Regions from separate parts of the Cytobacillus sp. IB215316 genome, predicted to be linked through region 1. Evidence: riboswitches for the same ligand, from Rfam matches in the RefSeq annotation. Region 1 holds a riboswitch; each other region holds the start of a gene.
What was found. A riboswitch is a leader RNA that binds a small molecule or an ion and turns the genes downstream of it on or off. The one in region 1 is predicted to bind cobalamin.

Region 1 (7,978 bases):
GAACCATCGCAACGTGCTGGTATGAGGTTCATCCAACAGGGATATGAGGGTAGTATCATCATGCTGAACCTGCTGCGTTTTCGTGATATTGCCGATTACACAGCTAATCCTGAACTATCATCGGAGGTCCCAATTAGCGGTGCTGAAGCTTTCAACCGCTATATTGAGCACACGCTCCCATTTCTCCGTGAAAGTGGGGGAGAAGTCATGTTTCTTGGTAATAGCGGAGAGTTTCTTATCGGTCCAGAAGACGAAAGGTGGGATCTTGTCATGCTAATCCGCCAGAACAGCGTGCAGTCGTTTCTTGCTTTTTCAAGTCATCAAGACTACCTTGCCGGTATTGGACATCGGACTGCAGCAATCGAAGATTCGCGCCTTCTGCCCATGACAGAACTTCCGATACCGATTTAGTTAAAGGAATATGCACACTTCAGATAAATGTCAATTAACCCAAAATTATAACGGATTGTGGGTTAGTTGACGTTTAATTTTCTGGAATTTCAGCTTTCTAGATGTTTTTCATGTAAGAACCGATTGTATTCTTTTACAGCAAAACTATTAGGAACATATTTTTGTGCTAACTCGTTATGCACCTTTGCTTTTGAATAGTCTTCTAAATATATATAACAAGCACATAATTTTAGGTGAGGAATCCATGTGTAACATGATTCTTGAAAAATGGGAAACCCACAATCTTCTAATTGAGGAATTTCATTAGTTGTCGCTATTTTATACCAACTGATGGCTTGGTGAATGTCGTTCTTTAACTGAAAGCTTGTTGCTAACCTGCAACATATTTCAGCTTTTGGAGAATCAACCTTAAAAGAGCCTAAACAATACTCAATCGCTTTGTCATAATTTTTAAGGTTAATATAAGTATCAGCAATCTTCCATATAGCATAACACTTAAATTCTTTATCCTGATTTGTTATAGCAAGAATGGTTTCATACAAATGAATGGCTTGCTCATAGTATTTATGATCCAAGCATTTATTAGCATAATGTAAAATATCTCTCGGAGATAACGTTGTCCCTTTGGCTATGGCTTTCTCATATATTCTAATATTTCGATCGATTTCCTTCGTTCTCTTGTATGCTTTATAGTAATATCTATTTTTAATACTTTACCAGAAACCTCAATTACTTTATTAACATATCCACGCCATTTGAAATTAAATTGGCTTTTCAATATAGATTACGATAGGTTGTTACCATAGGGGTTTCATTTGAGCTACATTGGTTTACCATCATGAGAGAATCGAGGTTAGGCTCAACAACAAAAAATACTACTTATTTGCGTGTAGTTTTTATTGCAAGAAATGTCAAAACCTATTATAATTTAAATTGAAATTCAATATTTAGTAGTATAATTAAGTTGATAATACAATATTTTGTTATCTAGTAAAAAAGGTGTCGAAAAATCGACGTATAGATGTTCCGGAAATATAGAACATCTCCATGTAGGGAATTTGGTGAAAATCCAAAACTGTACCCGCAACTGTAAGTGCTGATGAAATAAGCGAAACCACTGTGAAGTACGATTTCATGGGAAGGGGCTTAAAGTAAAGCGAAGCACAAGTCAGGAGACCTGCCTTTTTTATGTAGTGCTATTTTCTTCGGGAGTTGGGAGGATAGGACGAGGAGAAGAAAAATCATTCAAACATTTTTTTGTTGAATGACTATTCTTAAAAGGGTGATAATTCTCTCTTTTATATATCCATCGTTCTGTTCGCTCATCTTACTAAGGATGAGCTTTTTTATATTTTAGGATGAACAGGGTCTAGCTCTGCCTTCTAACCCATTGAGTCACTTCACAATATACCTAGCATGTGTAATGATTTCATTGCATGTTGGAGGCAGGCGAGATTCATACGCATTTTTATTAAAAGGGGATGGAAAGAATGCAAAAGGTATTAGTTGAGTATCAGCAGCTGGCTGATGGTACGTCTGAAATGGTTTTAGATTATGTTCAAAAAATAGCTGATAGATTTCCTCATTTATCATTTGATGAATATCGAGAGAAAATAATGCTGGCTCTTGAGAATAAAGATGAATGGTATATTGACCAACTTACCAACATGTTAATATTATCTGCACTGGAAAGGATTACATCGTTAGAGCCTGATTGGACTTTCTTTGCTGCAAATATATATCTTGATTCACTTTATCAAAAAGCAGCTGAAAATAGAGGTGAGTCGTCAGGTTATCACTATGGTTCATTTTATCAATTGCTATTAAAGCTGACGGAGATGGGAATTTATAGTCCGAAATTACTCTCACAATATTCAAGAGAAGAAATTGATATATTAGCAGACATTATCGTACCAGAGCGGGATCAATATTTTACATATATAGGTTTATTAACATTATCGGATCGTTATTTGGCAAAATCTCATCAAGGAGAAGTATTTGAGTTACCACAAGAGCGGTTTCTCATCATTGCAATGACATTGATGATGAACGAAAATAAGGAAAATAGATTAGCGCTTATTAAGGAATCGTATTGGGCACTCTCTAATTTGTATATGACGGTTGCAACACCAACACTTGCTAACGCAGGAAAAAGCTATGGCCAGCTATCAAGTTGTTTTATAGATACAGTTGATGATAGCTTGCAAGGGATATATGATTCGAATACAGACATCGCGAATTTATCTAAAAATGGTGGAGGGATAGGTGTTTATTTAGGGAAAATTAGAGCGAGAGGTAGTGACATAAAGGGTTTTAAAGGAGTTTCATCAGGGGTTATACCTTGGATGAAGCAGTTAAACAATACGGCAGTGTCTGTTGACCAGCTTGGCCAAAGGCAAGGAGCGATTTCAGTTTATTTAGATGTATGGCATAAGGATATATTGTCGTTTCTTGATACGAGATTAAATAATGGAGATGAAAGACTTCGTACACATGATCTATTCACCGGAGTGTGTATACCTGATGTATTTATGGAGGTTGTTGAAAAACGTGGTGAGTGGTATCTTTTTGACCCACACGAAGTAAGAAAAACAATGGGCTTTTCATTAGAGGATTATTTTGATGAGGAGCGTGGCAAAGGGTCTTTTAGAGATAAATATTGGGAATGCGTCAACAATCCGATCCTTTCAAAAGAAACTGTAGCGGCGATAGATATTTTCAAAGCTATTATGATTTCACAGTTAGAAACAGGAACACCATATATGTTCTACCGAGATACAGCAAATAGAGCAAACCCAAACAGACATAAAGGGATGATTTTTTGTAGTAATCTATGTACAGAAATTATGCAAAATATGAGTCCCACAGTTGTTGTTGAACAAATGGTAGATGATGGTCAAATCATTACTGTGAAAGAGCCTGGGGATTTTGTCGTTTGTAATTTATCATCAATCTCTTTAGCTAAAGCAGTTCAGGATGATGTCCTTAACCGGTTAATTAAAATACAAGTTCGTATGCTTGATAATGTAATAGATTTAAATGCAATTCCTGTATTACAAGCTGAAATAACAAATGAAAAATATAGAGGGATTGGATTAGGTACATTTGGGTGGCACCATTTATTAGCATTAAAAGGTATAGCGTGGGAAAGTGATGAAGCTGTCGCTTATTGTGATGAACTGTATGAACAAATTGCGTTCGAAACAATTCAAGCTAGCATGGAATTGGCTAAGGAAAAAACACCCTATCCTGCATTTTACGGCTCAGATTGGGAATCAGGAGCATATTTCGAATACAGAAAATATCATTCAAAACAATGGAATGAGTTAAAAGGAAATGTTAAGAAGCACGGTATTCGAAACGGGTATTTGCTTGCAGTAGCACCTAATTCATCAACTTCGATCATTGCAGGGTCTACAGCAAGTATTGACCCGATATTTAGAAAAGAATACTCTGAAGAGAAAAAGAACTATAAAATACCAGTTACTGCACCAGATTTGACATCTTACACAAACTGGTATTACAAGTCGGTTTATACTATTGACCAAAAGTGGAGTATTATGCAAAATGCGAAACGACAGCGGCATATCGACCAATCAATTTCATTTAATATTTACGTTCGGAATGACGTAAAGGCTAAAGAATTATTGGAGCTTCATACACTTGCTTGGCGAAACGAATTAAAAACAACCTATTATGTACGTTCAACATCAACTGCTGACATTGAAGATTGCGATAGCTGTCATAGTTAAAAGAGGGGGATAATGATGATTACAATTGCCAAACGAGAGCTCATGGATGCACAAGCACCAAACTGTTCAACAAGTATGATCAACGGGGCAAGTTCAAATATATTAAACTGGGATGACGTCCGTTTTCCTTGGGCATACCCAAAATACAAAGTAATGTTAGCAAACTTCTGGACACCGTTTGAAATTAATATGGGAAAGGATATAAAACAATTTCCACAGCTCTCTCAAGTTGAGCAGGATGCGTTTTTGAAAATCATTGGATTATTAGCTCTTTTAGATAGCATTCAATCTGACTATGCAAGTAAGGTTGCTGACTATATTACAGATTCTTCTGTCAATGCACTCATGATTATGCTAGCTCAACAGGAGGTCATTCACAACCACTCGTATTCCTATGTTTTATCAAGCATTGTACCAAAAAAAATTCAAGATGAAGTGTTTGAATATTGGCGTACAGAACATACGTTACGAAAACGTAATGACTTTATCACGAATGGATATAAAGATTTTACTGAACAACCATCCATCGAAAACTTTTTGCACTCTATTATATATGATGTGATATTAGAAGGCTTGTTTTTCTATAGTGGCTTTGCTTTCTTTTATAATTTAGCACGAAATCAAAAAATGGTTGCAACATCAACGATGATTAATTATATAAATAGAGATGAACAAATCCATGTAGGTCTATTTGAAAAAATATATAAAGAAGTTTTGAAAGAAAACCCTGAGTATAACACCCCAGAACTAGAGCAGTATGCAATTGCTGCCTTCCGGAAGGCAGCAGAATTAGAAATTGAATGGGGTCGTGAAATAATAGGTAATAAAATGGATGGAATTGTGTTTGAGGAATTGGAGCAATACATTCAATATATGGCCAATAAACGTTGTCATCAATTAGGGCATGGTAGAAATGTTTTTCCTCATGCACCGATAAAAAATCCATTGCGATGGATTATCGCTTACCAAGAAGTCGATTTAGGTAAAACAGACTTTTTTGAACAAAAATCTCGTCAATATACAAAAGCATCAGACGTGAATGGTTTTGATGATTTGTAAGGTATCCCTAAGTGAAACTTTTCTATCCTAGCCTTTTAGAGGGCATTCAAAATGGAATATAACTAAATAGGGTATACTGTCCCTCGTCGATGGTTAAGATCCCCGCTTCTATAGGTGGAATCAGTGAATTTTGGTGGAGTAGGATCTTCACCTGATTCACTGATATTCAAGTTTACTTAAATGTGGAAACAGGATAGGGAGAGATTATTTCGACAACACCAATTACACATACATCTGAAACGGGCGGTATCATGCACAAATATATTTCAACACATTACCTTCCGTCACGTCTTAACTTCAAACTTTTTTTACATATAAAAAAGGACACCAATCCCATAGTTTACCTTTACCAACAAGACACCATAAAACCCTAAGAATCGTGTTGTCATAATATTTGTCATTTTTTGTCGGTTGAACTACACAAAATCCTCCTAATTTAGTTTGCAAATGGTACCATTATTGATACATTTAGGCTAAGAAAAAAAAGGAAGGTTGTTCAATTTTCTCCAGGGATAAAGTCTATCAAATTGCTAAGTTGTATGAACGTGGGTTCGAAATATTAATGAGAGAATGATTGTATTTTGAAGCATATAAAATGAGATTAATTGAGGTATTGAAGATATAGTTAACGCTGATAAATTAACTCAGGATACTACAATTTAGATGCTGTCATGTGAAGGACTAAAAAACTTAAAAGTGAAGAAATGAAGAAGACCTTGAACTCTTCCTTAGCATATTTTTATGAATGGGTGGTTATTATGAACTTTATTTACTCTTTAATTATCACTACGATATTATTATTCGGGTGTAGTGGTGGAGATGGAGGTGAAGTGAGCAATATTCTAACAGTTCACATAGATAATGCAGTAGAGTATGATGGTAACCTTGTATTTAACTATGGAGGAAATACATATACCATAGTTGGCAAAGTTAAAGCTGATATTCAATCTGTTGGTAAATACTTTAATGTCGTTATAATTAACGGTAAGCCGGAACTTACTAACTAAAAACAAGATGAATAAACTCCAATATATTTTGTAAGGTTATATGGATTAAGGGAAAAAGCAGGAGAGTACTTAGAACATTCAAATCAGTAAATAATAGTTTTAAATATTAATTCTGTACGTAATTATTAATATCATACATATTTTAGAAGTGGGAAAAAGCATCTCAATAATAGAGGTGCTTTTTATTTAGAGAACTATAAGATTCTTTCAGAACTTAGAATCCTTGTGTGTACGTGTGACTTCAAAATTATTTAGTAACAGAAGAGGAAATTCATTACCGGTTTTCATAAAAGCATAAAAAATACTGGGATGTTGGTCACGTATGTATAGAACAAAACAACAACAACGTAAGTTCCATGATAGTGACGATTTGAAAGAGATTAGAGAAGAAGTGAAGTAACGAGACAGCTACGAGTACCAAGGATGTAAAAGGAATGGCACTGTAATGATTAATACAAATGAGTATATTAAGAAAAGAAAATAATAGATAAGGAGTGTTCAAGAAATGTTTTTTGTACCTTTGCCACCTATAAGTGAGAGAGTATAATTATGATTCTGTGTTAGCATTAATTGCTAATAATTATTGGATAAATGGTATGCTACCATTAGATGGACAATTCAATTCATCTAAAGGAGATTTTTTATGACCAGAGGAAAATTAATCGGTTATCTTTTAGCTATGTTTATTGCTGGAATGACAGTAATGGCCTTGATTGCTAATTTTAATCCATTAAAAAAATTTAATGAATTTGACTATGCAATGGAGAAACTCGAACGGATAGATATTCGAAACACTCAAAGTCAATTGGAAGATGATTCGGAGATCTTGGACATTAAATATATTGCTGATAGTTATTTTTATATCGAGACTGAAAAATCTCAACATATTGTTAGATTGAGCAGAGCAATTGACGATGAAAAACCACAACAACAAGGAATTTTTTATGAATTCTATCCATTTAAGTCAACTAGAGCGACGGCTAGTACCAGAATGGGAGTGTTAGAAAACTTACCTGTATTGGATTGGGTATTAAAAGTTCCAGACACTTATTATAAAGGAATTGAAATTTATAGAAATAAAAACAACTTACCTGAATGATGCTTTATATAGAGCATCTTTCTTCAAATTTTCTTTGACAGACTCTTTCATCAATAAAAGTTTTTTGATGCGTTTTTCCTAATAAATGTATCACTTCTAAGTTGTTAGAGTATTCTTCTACTGCATTATCATCATTTGTAGAAGGTAAGTTACACTAACTTCTTTCATTAATTTCCCCTAAGCAATTGTACACATCTTTTTTTTCAATGCTGTGCACTCACATTGATCTCTATGGTTTTCATTATAAAACTATAATTTTATTTTTTTTCAACAATTTCTTTAGTTTGCGAAACTACAGTTTCATAGCTATATAATTCAATGGGATCTTCAATTGAAATAGAATAGAATGTATTACCATCAGCTAAAAAAGATTCTATATCAATACTTTCGTACGTAAATCCTAGTTTCTTAAACGTGTTTAAAATGTTAAAAGCTTCTTTGCTAAAAGCCTCTTTAGAAACAAAGTAAGTATCTGGTGCATGAGGTTTTATGGTAAGGCTAATACCAATAGTTTCAACTCCAGAGTATATATCCTTAGTAAGGTATTTATTCTTAGGAAGTGTAACATGTGAGCTCATTTCTTCTATGGAAATATTTATATTTTGATTCAGCATTACCTTGAACATTTTATTTATCAATTCACTTTGACT
Region 2 (7,978 bases), on a different contig from region 1:
ATTCTACTAGGCACAAAATTTAATAAATCATCAAATTTCGCTGCCGCCCAACCAAATTCTCGATAAGTTTCATTTTTATAGCCAAGCATTGAGTCACACGTATTTGCTGCTCGATACATTACAGCTAAAGGGCCACCTCCAAGTATTGCGAAAAATAAAGGGGCTGTAATTCCATCACTCGTATTTTCAGCTACAGTCTCTACGACCCCACGAACAATTTCTGATTCATCAAGATGAATCGTATCTCTTCCAACAATCCAGCTTAATTTCTCTCGAGCTAAACCTAGATTTTTATCAACTAAAGGTAGCTTAACTTCAACGGCGGCTTCCTTTAAACTTTTCGTTGCAATTGTTGTGAAGATAAAAAGTGCCTCAACAAGCATGCCAATGACCCAATGTAATGAATATAGGTAAAATATAACTGCCGCAGAAATAACTGTTGCAAAACCACAAACAACTATGACTGTTATTACCCCTTTGCTTTTTCTGAATTTACCTTCATTAAACGCATGATCACACTTCCTAATCATCCAGCCAAAACCTCTAACTGGATGGGGAAGCCACTTTGGATCTCCTATTACAAAATCTAAACCGAGAGCAATAATAATTGCACAGATATGCTCTATCATTCATGACCACTTCTTCTTGTTTTATTATTTTGAATAGCTTTCCTTGTCGCTTCATACACAGTATGCCCTATCGCTTTACCCACTTGAGTAATAGATCCTGCATATTCTATAAGCTCTTTCGTCTGAGATGCTGCAATGACAATACTATCTGTCGAGGTTCCACTTGCTATAGTTGCTGACAATGGGTCTATTATATGTTCATCATGGAGCGCTTTTGTCTTTGCTTCAGTAGCTATCATTATTGCTTGTACAAATGCGGCTTCCGTAAGTCTTCCATCAACAAAAATCATCATATTAATCGTCCCTGGATAAACCACTTCTTCTTCCCTATGCATTGCTCTACTCACATCAACTGCATTTGAGGTACCTGCGGTTATGACTGTAAATATGCTATGATTGTTAACATTAAGCGCTTCCGTAGCTACATCTTCTAATGTTGCTGCAGTCATCATGCCGATACAATCAGGACTATTCATACTATGGCTTTGAAGAAATGACGTCATATCTTGTCTTGGACTATTACAATTATAATTTTTGTGGACGTGACGGTTTACAAAGGTGCTTTTCCAACCGATTCCATCACCAATTATTGAAGAAGAGAGTGTTTTAAATGGTTGTTTAGTCTGAATAACAATCATTTCTTTAGTTAAGTCCATTGATATTTGTGACATTAACCCATTTTCTTGCGGTAAAGTAGGTAATTTAGGGACGAGTGATATTAGTGTTTTCGGTACTGTAGAGTGCTCACCTACTGTTAATTGTGTTCGGTATACGTTCGTTAAATCTCTTTCGTTCAATACTTTATTAGGTGCGTCCATTGCAATCATTTTTCCATTATTAAGCAGCAGAATTTTATCACAATAAAAACTTGCTAGATTCAGATCGTGAAAAATAGCAATGACAGTTAAGTCTGATGTCTTAGACCATTGTGATAAAGAATCTAGCAAATGTATTTGATAGGATATATCTAGATGATTAGTCGGCTCATCCAACATGAGTATTTCAGGCTCTTGTGCTAATGCACGGGACAAGAACACTCTTTGACGCTCTCCACCACTTAGAGTCGCTAAGCTCATTTCCTCCATCCCTGTTAAACCAGTTAGTTGAATTGACTTTTTTACAACGTTCTCATCTTCATCGGTCCACTGAGGAAATAACCCTGTTTGGTGAGCATATCGACCTAATTTAACTGTTTCTTGAACGGAATAATTAAATGAAGCTTCAATTGTTTGAGGTAAAACAGCAATGATTTTCGCTAGTTTTTTTTGCTCATATTTTGTTATCGACTGGCCTTTTATCCTTATATCACCTGTATTAGCATGTAACATTCCACTAATTAATTTTAATAATGTTGTTTTGCCACTGCCATTAGGCCCAACTATACCTATAATTTCTCCTTTTTTAACAGTGAAGTTAATATCATCCAGCACCTTTTTTTGATTATAATGATAACTAGCTTCCGTTACATTAATCATGACAATATCATCCTCTTCGATTCGATATAAAAATATAAGCAAACACAGGTGCACCAATTAAGGCAGTAATGACTCCTATTGGTAGTTCACGTGGAGTAATAATTGTTCTAGCGATTAAATCAGCAATAACTAAAAATGCCCCCCCATTAAGCATTGATAATGGTAATAGACGAACATGGTTCGCACCCCATAGAAGCCTTGTTATGTGAGGAATAACTAAACCTACAAAACCGATTGTTCCTGACACAGCAACAGCTGCACCTGTTAATAATGAAGAAGCTGCCAAAATGGTCATTTTTCGTTTTGCCACGTTAACCCCTAAAACTTTAGCTGACTCTTCACCAAATGAAAATGCATTTAACTCTCTTCCATTTCCGAGTAGTAATAAAATGCCTACCATATAAAAAGGTAGAATAATTTTAATATAATCCCAACCCCTCATTGCTACACTACCTAATAACCAGTTAATGATCTGTCTTAATTCTTCACCAGTAAGTGCAATCATTAAAGAAATAATAGACCCTAAAAATGAGCTAAATATAATCCCAGTTAAAATAATCGTTTCCACAGACATGGATTTCTCAACTGCTCGGGCAAACACTAATACGAGTATGAGGGATAGAAACGCAAAAGAAATACTAAATATAGGTAAAGTAAATTTCCCTATAAAAGGGATATGTATAGCAAAAAAAAGCACAATTACTGCTCCAACTGATGCTCCAGAAGATACTCCAAGTGTATAAGGATCTGCTAATGGGTTTTTTAACAACCCTTGAAATGCAGCCCCTGCAATCGCTAGAGAAGATCCGACTATAAAAGCTAGAATCACTCGGGGTAAGCGAATCGCCATTATAATATTTACTACTGTTGTATCAATCGTCTCTATTGATCCTAAATGAAAAACACTATAAAAGATCACGTTTAAAATAGTAGAAAAGGGGATCGATAACGTCCCTATCGAAACCCCTAACAAAATTGAAAATATAACAAAACATACAGTAATAATATATGGTAGAGAACGGTTTTTATTGATAAATGTCAGGATAGACAGCTTTTGCAAGTTCTTCTACTCCTTCAATTAAACGTGGACCAGAACGTGTTACTAAATTAGAGTTAATATCAAAAACCAGTTTGTTTTTTACAGCTGGTACTTCTTGCCATGCATCACGCGCTAATACTTGATCAACTGCATTATCGACATAATACCCATATGTAATAACAATAACATCTGGCTTAAGCAATACCGCATCTTCCTCTGTAAATTGTGGCCAACCTTCTTGATCGCCTGCTGCATTTATTGCTCCAATTGCTTCAAGCATTTCGTGCATGAAGGTACCTTTTCCCGTCGTAAATAGATCTGGAGCTTGGGATATTTCTATCCAAACTACCTTTTGATCAGCTTCTTTAATTTCTGCTGACTTCTCTTTAATCAGATTCAATTTTTCTGTCATATCACTTATGATCTTGTCTGCATTTTCTTCTGTTCCAGTGACAACACCAATCATTTTAATAGAGTCATAAACTGCTTTAAATGATGTTGCATTGTTAACAACGACCACGTTTATACCAGCATCTCGTAGTTGTTGAAGACCTTCAGTAGAGCTATGCGCACTTGAGGCATGGGCAAGAACGACGTCTGGGTTTAATGAAATCACCTTTTCAACATTAAATTCTGTTCCTCCAACCCTTGCTATATCGGCTACTTCTGGTGGATAATCAGCCCAATCACCTACACCAACCATTTTATCACCTAAACCTAACGCAAAAGCTATTTCTGTATTACTTGGTATTAACGACACTATTGCTTGTGGCTCTTCTTCTATTGTCACGTCATTACCTAATCCATCCGTAATTGTTACTGGAAAGCTAGACTCTGCTTTATCATCAACTTTAGTTTCCTGTTCTACATTTGTAGAAGCTTCATTATTTTTAACCTCTGTTTGACCACAACCTACTAATAAAATGAATGATAAAATAACGATAAAGACAGTAGGGAAGTACTTTTTAATGTTTAACATCTTTTTTCTCCTTCTTTTTTAATATGGCAGTTTTCGTATTCATTGTTGTTTTTCGTATTAGGACAACTAGAGTTATGTGTTGTCTTTTCTTCTATACAACGATGAGAATGATTATAAACCTCTGTTGTTTAGGTAACAACAATGTTAACGAAATCAGCCTAAATAGAAATAAGCCCATCCGAATTGGATGAGCTGTTAGACGGCATCATAAATGTATTGTTACTAAAAAATACACTACTCGACCGTCTCAATACTCAATCCCCGAAGAATTGAAAACGTATATAGTGCTTGGCAGGTCTACTGACTCATGCTTCATCCTACTTTGATCCTTCCCATATGGCTAACAATAAATATGTATAATATTATTATTCCATACAGTGGTAATATCATTTCGTCCACAAATACAGTTGCGGGGGCAGTTCTAGATTCACACTAGAATTCCCTTTTAAGTCTTTATGGAATGTTTTAACATTCCCTTTATTTCCTATGTAGTATAATAGAAAAGACACCTAGCACTATTCATTTTTAGGCTGTTTACGCATTGATTATTGTTATTCATGCAAAGACGTTTAGGATAAAACTAATTGCCATAAATCCATTTCTAGCATATTTACTAACAATAGTAACACCATATACGAAATGAGCCCTTTTAAAAATTCTTTTTCATAATACCCGATTATTAATATATTGACAAGAATAATTTGACTGCTTATCAAATACTTAACATGGCACAATCGTGCATTTTATTATTGTGGTATAAAGAATGAAAATGTAGTTCCTTCATCAATTTTACTATGAACGAAGATATTTCCATTGTGCGCCTCTATCAAATTCTTAGCAATTGCTAAGCCCAGTCCAGTACCTGAACGTCCACGCGTTCGAGCTTTATCTGCTTTATAGAAGCGTTCAAAGACAAATGGTAAGTCCTCCTCAGGAATTCCTGAACCAGAGTCTTTGACGTCAATTTTCAAACCATCTTTTATAGAATCAACTTTTACAACAACAGTTCCCTGCTCATCAGTATAACGTATTGCATTATCAATCAGATTAGTTAATACTTGTTCAATCCTATCAGGATCAAACATAATTGTTTTATGTACTACGTTAATTTGCACGTCCATGGTAATTAACTTATCCTGTGCCAACCCATGAAATTTGCGAATTATTCTTTGAATGTAAGGTTGAATATCTATCTCTTCTAAATGCAAATTTAAGTGACCAGCTTCCATTCTAGCTAAATCCAATAGCTCATTCACTAGCCTACCCATACGTAAAGATTCATCATATATTACTTTTGCGATATCTTTCTTTTCTTGATCGCTACTAGCAATATCATCAATGATCGCTTCACTGTATCCTTGTAACATAGAAATTGGTGTTCTTAATTCATGGGACACATTCGCAATAAAATCTTCTCGTAGCTTGTCTAACCTTCGTTCTTCAGTCATATCTCGAAGTACTGCGACAGCTCCTCTGACAAATTTATTATCATATAACGGGCTCATAACGATAACCCAATTCCTACCTTGTAATGTGATTTCTATCGTCTGTTCTTTCTCAAAAGAAACAACTTGTTTAAACAATTCTCGAACCTCTGATGGTAGCTCTTCTGTTGGCTTCTCTAAATTGCCTTGTTCGTAATACCATGCTTGCAAAAATTGCTCAGAAGGTGGGTTTGAAACTAAGATCGAGCCATCTTTATTAAAAGTAATTACACCATCAACCATACTGCTTAAAATACTAGATAACTGCTCTTTTTCTTGACTTAACGCGTTCATATTATACTTTAATTGTCGCTCCATTTGATTAAAAGCAGTAGCTAAATCACCAATTTCATCATTTGTCAAAATCGGTACCTTCGTATCAAATTTCCCCTTTGCCACTTCGAACGCTGCTTCTCTCATTTTAAGAAGTGGAGAAGTTATTCTAGTTGACAAGAAAAAAGCAAATATGGTCGTTAATACAATTGCGACTCCCGCAGCTAAAAGTATTAGTTTAGTTGTTTGATGTGATGTCTCTTCAACAGCCCTTAATGACTGATATATAATTACTGCGCCATTTTCTTCGTTAGAAACTTTTAAAGGTGCAGCAACTAAAAACAATTGGCTGTTTTTATCAACTGGAGCTGTGATTTCATGTAAGTATTTCTTTTCGCTTATTACTTCCCTGTTCGTAAACACCCTGGCTAGTTGTTTATCATTAAAGATCGATGATATTGGTAGGTTTTCTAGTACATTACTATCAGGTGAATACCAATAATTATCTTTATCATATACAATAATGACTTTCGTCATCTCATCAATTAATTCCCATGAAATATTCCGTGCTAATTGTTTATCATCATATTCTTCCATGATCGAGGCTATTTTGGTCGCTGTTTTTGTTAAATCATTCTTTGCCTCATTGACATGATAATTTTCAAAAAACTGGAGTAAAAGGACGGTTAGAATTGATAATACGAATGAAACTAATAGCAAAATGGTAAACCATAATTTCCCTACTACACTTCGCCAAAGTTTCATTCATTGGTTACCTCAAACTTGTAACCCACACCCCAAACAGTTACGATCATTTTTGCTGCTTCTTCAGAAACACGATTCAGTTTTTCACGTAGACGTTTTACGTGTGTATCAACAGTACGTAAGTCACCAAAAAACTCATAGTGCCAAACTTCTTTTAATAATTGCTCTCTATCAAACACTTTATCAGGAGCCTTGGCAAGAAAATAAAGAAGCTCATACTCCTTAGGTGTAAGACTGACCTCTTTCCCATCCGCAGATACACGATGTGCATCATTATCAATTGATAAATGAGGGAATACAATTACATCTTTTGTAGTTGTTTCAGTTTGTAAATAAGAAGTCGGTGAAGACCTTCTTAACAATGCTTTGACTCTAAGTACAACCTCTCTCGGGCTAAATGGTTTAACGATATAATCATCTGTCCCAACTTCAAACCCTTGGACACGATTCACTTCTTCACCTTTTGCAGTTAGCATAATTGTAGGTGTCGCCTTTTTTTCTCTAAGCTCTCTACATACTTCAATGCCATCTTTACCAGGCATCATTAAATCTAAAAGAATGAGGTCATAGTCATTTTCAAGAGCTTTAAGTAAACCATCATTACCGTTGTCTGCTTCTTCAATTACGTAATCTTCACGCTCCAAATACATCCTTAATAGTCGTCGAATTCGTTCTTCATCATCAACAACTAATATCTTAATTTCTCTTTCCATATGTCTCGTCCTCCTCAGACAATGTTAATAGTTGAAATTGTTAACGTATAGGTTTATGCGTATCTGTCTTTATGATTATGCGTATGAATGTAATCCTGCAATGACTAGGTTAACAGCAACTAGATTAAACATAATAATGGCAAAACCAATTACCGCTAACCATGCTGATTTTTCACCGTGCCATCCTTTAGAAAGTCTTAAATGTAAAAAGGCTGCATAAAAGAGCCAAGTAATAAGCGCCCATACCTCTTTTGGATCCCATCCCCAAAAACGATTCCATGCTATTTGCGCCCAAATCATCGCAAAGATTAGCCCGCCTAATGTGAATATTGGAAACCCAATCGTTACTGCACGGTAACCTATCTCATCCACTAGATCTAAATTAACATTTTTCACAATAGGCTGCAATGCAGCTCCAATTCTTTTCCTGAGTATTAACCTCAGCATGCCGTATATAATTAATCCTGTAATTAATGATAATAGTAAAGTATTTAATTTTTGTGCATCGATAACGGCAGGCATACTTATTAGTGGCTCAAAGCGTCCAGCTGTAAGAAGCTCCCCTTGATATGGTCCAACTAAAGCTGGAAGTTGATAAGTAACTTCAAGTGGCTGTTCACT
Region 3 (7,978 bases), on a different contig from region 1:
CCTGCTGTCGGTTCATCTAATACCATGAGCTTCGGCTCCATGGCCACAATTCCCGCAATGGCAACTCGTTTTTTTTGGCCAATGCTTAAAAAATGAGGTGGCTTTTCTTTTAATGCAGTCGTTTCCGTTAACACCATTGCCTTGTCCACAGCTAGCTCCACTTCGCTCTCAGAAAGCCCCATATTTTTAGGTCCATATTTTATATCTTGATAAACACTAGATGAGAATAATTGAGAGTCAGAATCCTGATATACAATCCCTACCTGTTGACGTAATCTCTTTATCTCTTTGCGCTTGTACCGTAACGTTTCACCTTGAAAACAGATGGAACCACTCGTGGGTTGTAAAATCCCATTGAAATGTAAAAACAATGTTGACTTTCCAGCCCCGTTATTTCCTAACAAAGCAATTTTCTTTCCTTGTTCAATAGATAGAGAAATATTGTTTATAGCATCAGTCCCATCAGGATATTGGTATATAATGTTTTCAAGCTCTATAATTGGTGTACTCATTAAACAGAACTCCTTTTACATAGCTGATGCTACAAATGTAAGCGTCAGCATTGATATCGCTACGATCCCCCAGTTCAGTGGATGATATTTATAGCTGCTTTCAATTTCATAATTACCATCTTGTCCACCACGTGTATCTACAGCTATTTGTAGTTCTTTTGCGTACTTCATAGACTTTACAAACACCCCTACCACTAGCTGACCTAAAGAATAAATTGATAGACGGTAATGTTGATAGCCAAGTCTAGAAGCTTGTGCGATATAGACTTCTTGAGCTTTATCTAAGAGTACAAAAATAAATCTATATGTGAATGCAACGAGTTCAATAAATAGTGTTGGTAGTTTCATTTTCTGTAGAAGCCATAAAATATCATGAAGCGGCGTAGATAATATTAAGAAATACATGCAACTTACAGTTGAGAAAACGGTAAAAAATAAGCTTGTAACGATTGATATATTATCTGTAGATATATACAACTGCCACGTACCAAAAGTCATTGACCATAAAGAATCAATTACTTTGTAGTCATACGGTGCAACCGAAATAAGAATAGGTATAATACTTGAAACCAAAAAAAATGATGGTAATAAAAGTAGTTTTATATAATCACGTACTGAGATTTTCGCACCAAAAACTATTGCCATGCTCATGATTAACAAAGTTATAACAGCAATAACTTCACTTTTTGTAATAAGACAGAAAAACAAAAATAAAAATGTGAAAACTGCTTTCTCAATAGGGTGAACATGTCGTAGCTGATTCAAATAAGCAAGCTGGTCAATCCGAAGCATGCTTCACCTCACTAGAAGATTCAGTGGAGAATTTTTTTCGTGCTCTACCATAGCCGATAACATAGCCGATTATAATTGCACCTATGGCCGCTTGTAAGGAAAATAGCAAGCTTTCTATCTCACCGCTTGGTGGCTCCCATAATACGTTGAACCAAGGCTCATAATTAGGTGCTATTTCACCAATCGCTTCTTCAGCTTGTCCATCTGCCCCACCAAATTCAGCAGCCTGCTGTGTTACTAAAGGAACAATAGCCAACAAGATGACCAACACTATCAAAATCAGATTTTTCATTAATTAACATACCTCCTTGTTTCAAATAGCTGTTTTCGCATTAATAGTTGCTTTTCGTAATAAAAGCTAAACAAGAATATAACTAGTTCAGGGCATCTTTTCTTTGTTAAAGTCTATAAAAATCATTTCATACACATCAGTTACTCAAATGTAAGTTAAAAAAACTGAAAAAATGGCTGTAGTATAACTAATTGAGTTACTTCTCTTTTTGCTCAAACATACTACCTTATTGTTCTAAGCTTTTTTTGAACTCATTCTAACTACTGGAACATTTAATAGCTGTAATTCTCGAACATTGTATTTTGCAAGCAAGTTCATAACTACTACTGTTAATAGCCCCTCACTCACTGCTAAAGGAATTTGTGTGAAAGAGAAAATCCCAGCAAATTTGATAAATGATGCTACAACTCCTCCAACCTCAGTCGGAAATGCCAGAGCTAATTGAAAAGCTGTCACAGTATAAGTACTGAGATCTCCTAACATGGCTGCTAAAAAAACTGAGACTGCAAAAGAGAAATTTACTCTTAAGCCTGCTTTAAATACGAAATATGTAACCATTGGTCCTACAACAGCCATTGAAAATGCATTTGCACCGAGTGTTGTGATACCGCCATGAGCGAGCAATAATGATTGAAACATTAATACAATCGTCCCTAGTACACTCATGACTGTTGGACCAAAAAGCACAGTACCTAGCCCAACACCAGTCGGATGTGAACTACTTCCAGTTACAGAAGGGATTTTTAATGCTGACAACACAAATGCAAACGCCCCTGATAGCCCAAGCATCGTCTTCACCTCAGGGTTTTCTTTCACTTTTTTTCGGATGGAGTACATCCCAACAGCCAAAAATGGAATGGTTAAAACCCACCAAAAAATAGCCCACCCAACCGGCAGGAAGCCCTCCATTATGTGCATCGCATATACTGGCCGAAATGAATTCAGCCAAAAATAACTAGTCAAACCAATAATAATTGTTACGAATAGCCAAGCATGTTTTCTTTTCATCAGTGAAGCTCTCCCCCATGTTTATAAAGGCTAATTCCAAATATATTGATATACACACGAATATAGCTCGTGGTTACTACACAAAATTAGAAGATTCCGAAAGAGCCTTTATGTAAAATAAAAAGAGCACTCAAACCATAAAGGATCGAGTGCTCAGAAAAAGTCAGTATTAACTATATGTTTACATACTAATTCTTAACAACACCTCCCTATATTCCCGTAGGTTACAATCGTGTTACTTAAACAGGCAGGTCTCCTGACTTATCTTCAACACTTCCTGCGCCTTCCCATTTCTTTACGAAACAGTGACACATATGCAGGTTGCTCAGACTTACAGTGGCGGGAACCGCGTCGGCTTTACACCGAACTTCCCTTTTAAGTTGTACACAGCTTTTACTTATGCACAACACCTGTTTATTTCATCATTCAGTTGTTATAATTCAGTATATTCTAAATTAAATTATGAGTCTAGCTTTTTTCATATCATGTATATTTGTGAAAGGAAATTTCTAATAGTACGTGTATAATATAATAAATATTAATTTGATTTCTAATAAAACAAAGTTAAGGTGACTAACTATGAAAATAGGACAATTTTCTAAAGAAAATAAAATAAGCATAAATACAACTAGACACTACATAGACCTTGGCTTAATAACACCTGAGAAAGCATCCGGACAGTATCAATTTGATGAACAGTGCCACAGAGATGTAAAGGATATTATTTACTTAAAAAACCTCGGCTTTTCGTTAAGTGAAATAAAAACAATCTTTCAATATAAAAGACTTGGCAAATTATCCGCACTAGAAAATAACGAATTTTACAAAGAGATTTTTGTAGAAAAGCTACATACGATAGAACATAAAATAGTCGAATACGAAGAAACGAGACAAAATTTGCAAAATGAACTTACCCATTTAAATACAACGAATAAACCTAAACAGCTTAAAATGGGTATGAGCTTATCAGTGCTCCCACTTTTAGAATGTAAAAAATGCGGCGCTGCTTTAAGCATTAAAAATGGAGACATCGTTAACAATCAAATCTTACATGGTGTTCTTCAATGTAACTGTGAGCATCAACACTTTATTAAAGACGGAATTCTCTTCACCCCACAAACCATTCATCATGCTCACCACGTTAAAAGTCCAAGTCATATGATGAATGAATTCAACTATTTTATATCAGATTACATTAAGGAAACAGATGAAAAATATTTAGATCATCTATATCAGGCTGTTGACTGGTTTTATAAAAGGGTTAATTTTGAACAATTAACGCATAAAATATTGCTCCATCTTGGTACCGGAATTGGTTTCTCATTAAGGCATATCTATAACTCCTTGCCTAAAGATTGCCTCTATATTGCTGTTGATCATGATTACCAACGACATTACGTATTAAAAAGCATTTTAGAAACTTATGAAGAACAGAAAAATATCTTATTTATTTGTTCTGATTTCCTACATATTCCATTAAAAAAAGAAGCAGTCGATTTTTTAATTGATACAGGCAGTTCAGAGCATAGCTTTCAACATGAAAACTTTTTAATAGAGGAAGTACAGCTTTATTTAAAAGAAGAAAGTAATTTAATCGGTGCATATTTGACGTATGAAAACTATCATATAAAAAATGAAATCAATCCGTCTTATAGACAAAACTTTCAACTTAATAACATCAAAGAGAAATTAAAAACTTTACGCTATGACCTTGTCGACGATATGGTCTCTATTCCAGTTGATCAATCCCCTGGAAAGTATGAATTGCAATTACTAGATGGCGAGAAGATGTATACTTATCTTTATTATGGAAAAAGGTTGGGTTAACCCGACCTTTTGTAAATTTCATCGTAAAAAAAACGTAAATACTACCTTGCTATTGCCCTTTCCCGATGAATTAGGATTACTATAAAGGAGGGGGAAATATTGAGGAATAAATTAAGTCAAATGTTTGATCCAAAATCTGATGTAAAAAATTTGATCTTACTTTCATTTGGAAGCATTGTCTCGTTATTTGGATCTTTCGTTTACTCATTTGCTATCAGTTTATATGTTTTGACAGTAACAGGTTCGGGGCTTTCATTTGCAACAAACTTAATATTATCTATTATACCGACCATTATTTTAGGACCTGTAGCTGGAGTTATCACAGACCGTCTGAACCGTAAATTCATACTAGTTTTTAGTGATGTATTAAGTGGCGTGGTGCTTCTTATTTTATATGTAATTAGCCTTCATGAACTCCATTTATATTGGATTTATGCAATTACATTTATTTTAAATGTCTTCAGTACATTTGCTAGTGTGAGCATCGAATCATCTAAACCAAATATTGTTCATGAAAATAACTTGATGAAGATCAACGCGATCACAAGAATAATTTTTTCAATTTCTTTTACTTTAGGACCAATTATAGGAGGAATGGTATTTGCTTTTGTTAATATAAAAACCTTTATATTAATAAATGCTATCTCCTTTATCATTTCAAGTATAAGTGAGTGCTTTATTAATTTCCGATTCAACGAAAAAAATTCTCCTAACAAAGAAAAAGACCACTTTTTCATAGAGCTAAAGGAAGGTTTTTCTTATATTATTTCTCAAAAAAAATTACGAGGCATTATCGTTCTGTCAATACTTGTTAACTTTTTTATTACTTTATCATCAACCATTCCAGTTCCGTTTATTATTACAAATGTTTTAAAGCTTCATTCTACTGCATTCGGAATCATTGAAGCGGCATTTCCAATTGGTATGCTAATTGGATCTATTTTCATTGGAAAATTTATTTCAAAGTTACATTATCATAAGTTTTTAATACTTATGACTATGATCATCTCCAGTTTAACAATCCTCATTAGTGGACCATTGCTCTTTAACCAAACTTATCACCCTATTTTTTACACAATATTTTATTGTGTATTAAATATAGGCTTTGGGATTTCTTCATCATTTGTGGATATCCCTATCATGACGTTTATTCAACAAATGGTTCCTGATCAGTTAAGAGGAAGAGTTATAAGTACTGGCTTAACTATTGTTAAGGCCATTGTACCGATTGCTATGATTCTGTCAGGAACACTTCTAAACATCATCTCACCTTATTGGCTACCATTAGTCGGAGGATCAACACTGTTAAGCATAAGTTTATATATGTATTTCACGAAAGAAATAAGATCAATATCGTTGAGACACCATACACAAAATGCGGAAGCACCTTAATAAGTTTTGAAGCTGTATGCGATTAAGTTACTGCATATCAGCTAAGGAATAGCTATTTGCATTTTAGCAGCAAAGGAATGCTAATTTAATAGGCACTTTTTGTTAGGCTGTTTTCGGTTATTTTTCCTATTAACAAATACACATGAGGACAACTCAAGCTTCGGGGCATCTTTTCTTCTAAAAAATATTGATATAACAGCAAACTATACTAAAACAGCCTTTTGTTATCTTTGTTGCTTTATTTCACTTAAATTCGAGTAACTGATATGTTGCATATGTTGAATATGGTTTTAATAGTCTTAGAAGAAGAAAAGGTTAAACTAACTGCTTTATCCGTGTTTATATCTTAGTAAGAAAAGAAACGAGCTGTGGAAAAAACAATATCAAACATAAATAAAGGTGATTATATGAAAACAAACTTATTTTTTGTGCGCCATGCTCATGCTACTTATACACCTGATGAATTAAGTAGGCCTCTGTCTAAACAAGGTCTATTTGACGCAACTAACGTAACATCCATTCTTAAAGACGAAAAAATCGATATCGTCATATCTAGCCCTTACAAAAGAGCGATACAAACAGTTGACGGTATTGCCCAGCTTAGAGATATGGAGATAGTACTAAAAGACGACTTTATGGAGAGATTATTGTCTGACGGACCAGTTGATAACTTCCTACAGGCTATAACAGCCGTTTGGGAAAATGAGCAGCTTTCATTCAAAGGTGGGGAATCAAATATAATTGCTCAGGCACGAGGTGTAAAGGTAACTAAAGAGATATTATCAAAATATGAAGGTAAAAATATAGTCGTCGGTACACATGGCAATATTATGGTATTAATCATGAATTACTTTGACCCACAATTTGATTTTGCCTTTTGGAAACAACTCACCATGCCAGATATTTATAAATTATCCTTTGATGGACATGAGTTAGTAGATGTCTATAGATTGTGGAGTTCTCAAAATCATTAACAGGATCCCTCATTAAATAGACTCGCTGCCTCACCCGTTGTATCAAAAGAGATGAAAACCGTAGATGCATTTGTATCTACGGTTATTTACTAAAACATGAGCATTTGTTAATTGAACTCATTACTAATTTTAGTTTCATAAGGTAATTCTTTAGATTCATTTGGCTGATTAACAGATAAGTTCGTTAAATTAAGCTTAATGCTAACCATAGCACCGACTATTATGATGATTGCAGCTGTAAAATAAGTAACGATTAATGATGTGTAAGTGACCAAAGGTCCAGCAACAGCCGATCCCACTAGCATTCCTCCAATAAATAATGGAGTTAATATTCCATTTGTTCTCCCTATATACTTTTCATCTATCATTTTAATGATGAGCATTCCAAGCATCGTTTGCCACATGGCTAATATTAAGCCTGTTATAAAATTCATTGTCGCTGTTAATACAAACCATACAGACAAAACCTCTATGATAAGTGAGAAAGACAAGAAACATAACCCTCCGACAATTACCCTTTTCACCTTAAACTTGTTGCCTAATATAGCAGCCATAATACTTCCAACAAACATTCCTATGCCGGCTAGCATATAAAGCCATTGAATACTCTCTTTATCCAGGCCTAAACGATCAATAACAATGAAAATGTCCAACGGTTGAACAATACCTGCTCCTAATCCAATGAAAACAAAAGCAATTGCAATAATACTTAAATTTCTTGAGTTCTTTACGTATCGAACTCCATCTTTCAATTCTTTAATAAACCTAGAAGAGCTATGTGAGTGCTCTTTATGCGGTGTTGGTAGGAACAATAATGTGATAGACGAAATGAAAAATGCAATCGTGATACTTACTAAGGAAGCGGTAATGCCAAACCAACTGTAGATTAACGTTCCGATAATTGGACCAATGATTAAAAATAGTGCTTGCAAGCTTTGAATAATTCCTATTGCAGGAGCAACCATATCTTCTGGAATATGTTTTTTGAATATTATGGAAGATGAAGGCTGTGATATTTGGCTAACAACACTAGAGACAAGTGTAGCTAGAAAAATAACCTGCCAATTTCCGTTATTCACAAATAAGATGATGATGCATATGGATAAAGCGCTAGCGAAATCCCCTAAGATCATTGTCTTTTTAGGATTCCACCTGTCTGCTAACGCTCCTCCAACAAAAGA

Region 2: linked by a shared signal. The riboswitch ahead of SLH48_RS03080 (ABC transporter substrate-binding protein) and the one ahead of SLH48_RS14105 (ribonucleoside-diphosphate reductase subunit alpha) in region 1 are both predicted to bind cobalamin.
Region 3: linked by a shared signal. The riboswitch ahead of SLH48_RS18325 (energy-coupling factor ABC transporter permease) and the one ahead of SLH48_RS14105 (ribonucleoside-diphosphate reductase subunit alpha) in region 1 are both predicted to bind cobalamin.

What each region holds. Positions count from the first base shown of each region.
Region 1 covers NZ_JAXBMC010000008.1:129,472-137,449, reverse strand. The annotation lists gene SLH48_RS14115 (DUF1330 domain-containing protein) at 1-411, shown strand, start outside; gene SLH48_RS14110 (tetratricopeptide repeat protein) at 501-986, opposite strand; cobalamin riboswitch at 1,392-1,611, shown strand; gene SLH48_RS14105 (ribonucleoside-diphosphate reductase subunit alpha) at 1,893-4,163, shown strand; gene SLH48_RS14100 (ribonucleotide-diphosphate reductase subunit beta) at 4,176-5,222, shown strand; gene SLH48_RS14095 (hypothetical protein) at 5,981-6,229, shown strand; gene SLH48_RS14085 (hypothetical protein) at 6,873-7,328, shown strand; gene SLH48_RS14080 (hypothetical protein) at 7,586-7,978, opposite strand, start outside.
Region 2 covers NZ_JAXBMC010000001.1:662,613-670,590, reverse strand. The annotation lists gene cbiB (adenosylcobinamide-phosphate synthase CbiB) at 1-626, opposite strand, end outside; gene SLH48_RS03090 (adenosylcobinamide amidohydrolase) at 626-2,104, opposite strand; gene SLH48_RS03085 (iron ABC transporter permease) at 2,112-3,164, opposite strand; gene SLH48_RS03080 (ABC transporter substrate-binding protein) at 3,130-4,113, opposite strand; cobalamin riboswitch at 4,395-4,610, opposite strand; gene SLH48_RS03075 (ATP-binding protein) at 4,869-6,644, opposite strand; gene SLH48_RS03070 (response regulator) at 6,641-7,357, opposite strand; gene ccsB (c-type cytochrome biogenesis protein CcsB) at 7,433-7,978, opposite strand, start outside.
Region 3 covers NZ_JAXBMC010000015.1:3,480-11,457, reverse strand. The annotation lists gene SLH48_RS18340 (energy-coupling factor ABC transporter ATP-binding protein) at 1-512, opposite strand, end outside; gene cbiQ (cobalt ECF transporter T component CbiQ) at 528-1,304, opposite strand; gene SLH48_RS18330 (energy-coupling factor ABC transporter substrate-binding protein) at 1,291-1,596, opposite strand; gene SLH48_RS18325 (energy-coupling factor ABC transporter permease) at 1,831-2,604, opposite strand; cobalamin riboswitch at 2,833-3,033, opposite strand; gene SLH48_RS18320 (MerR family transcriptional regulator) at 3,184-4,431, shown strand; gene SLH48_RS18315 (MFS transporter) at 4,531-5,823, shown strand; gene SLH48_RS18310 (histidine phosphatase family protein) at 6,231-6,797, shown strand; gene SLH48_RS18305 (MFS transporter) at 6,905-7,978, opposite strand, start outside.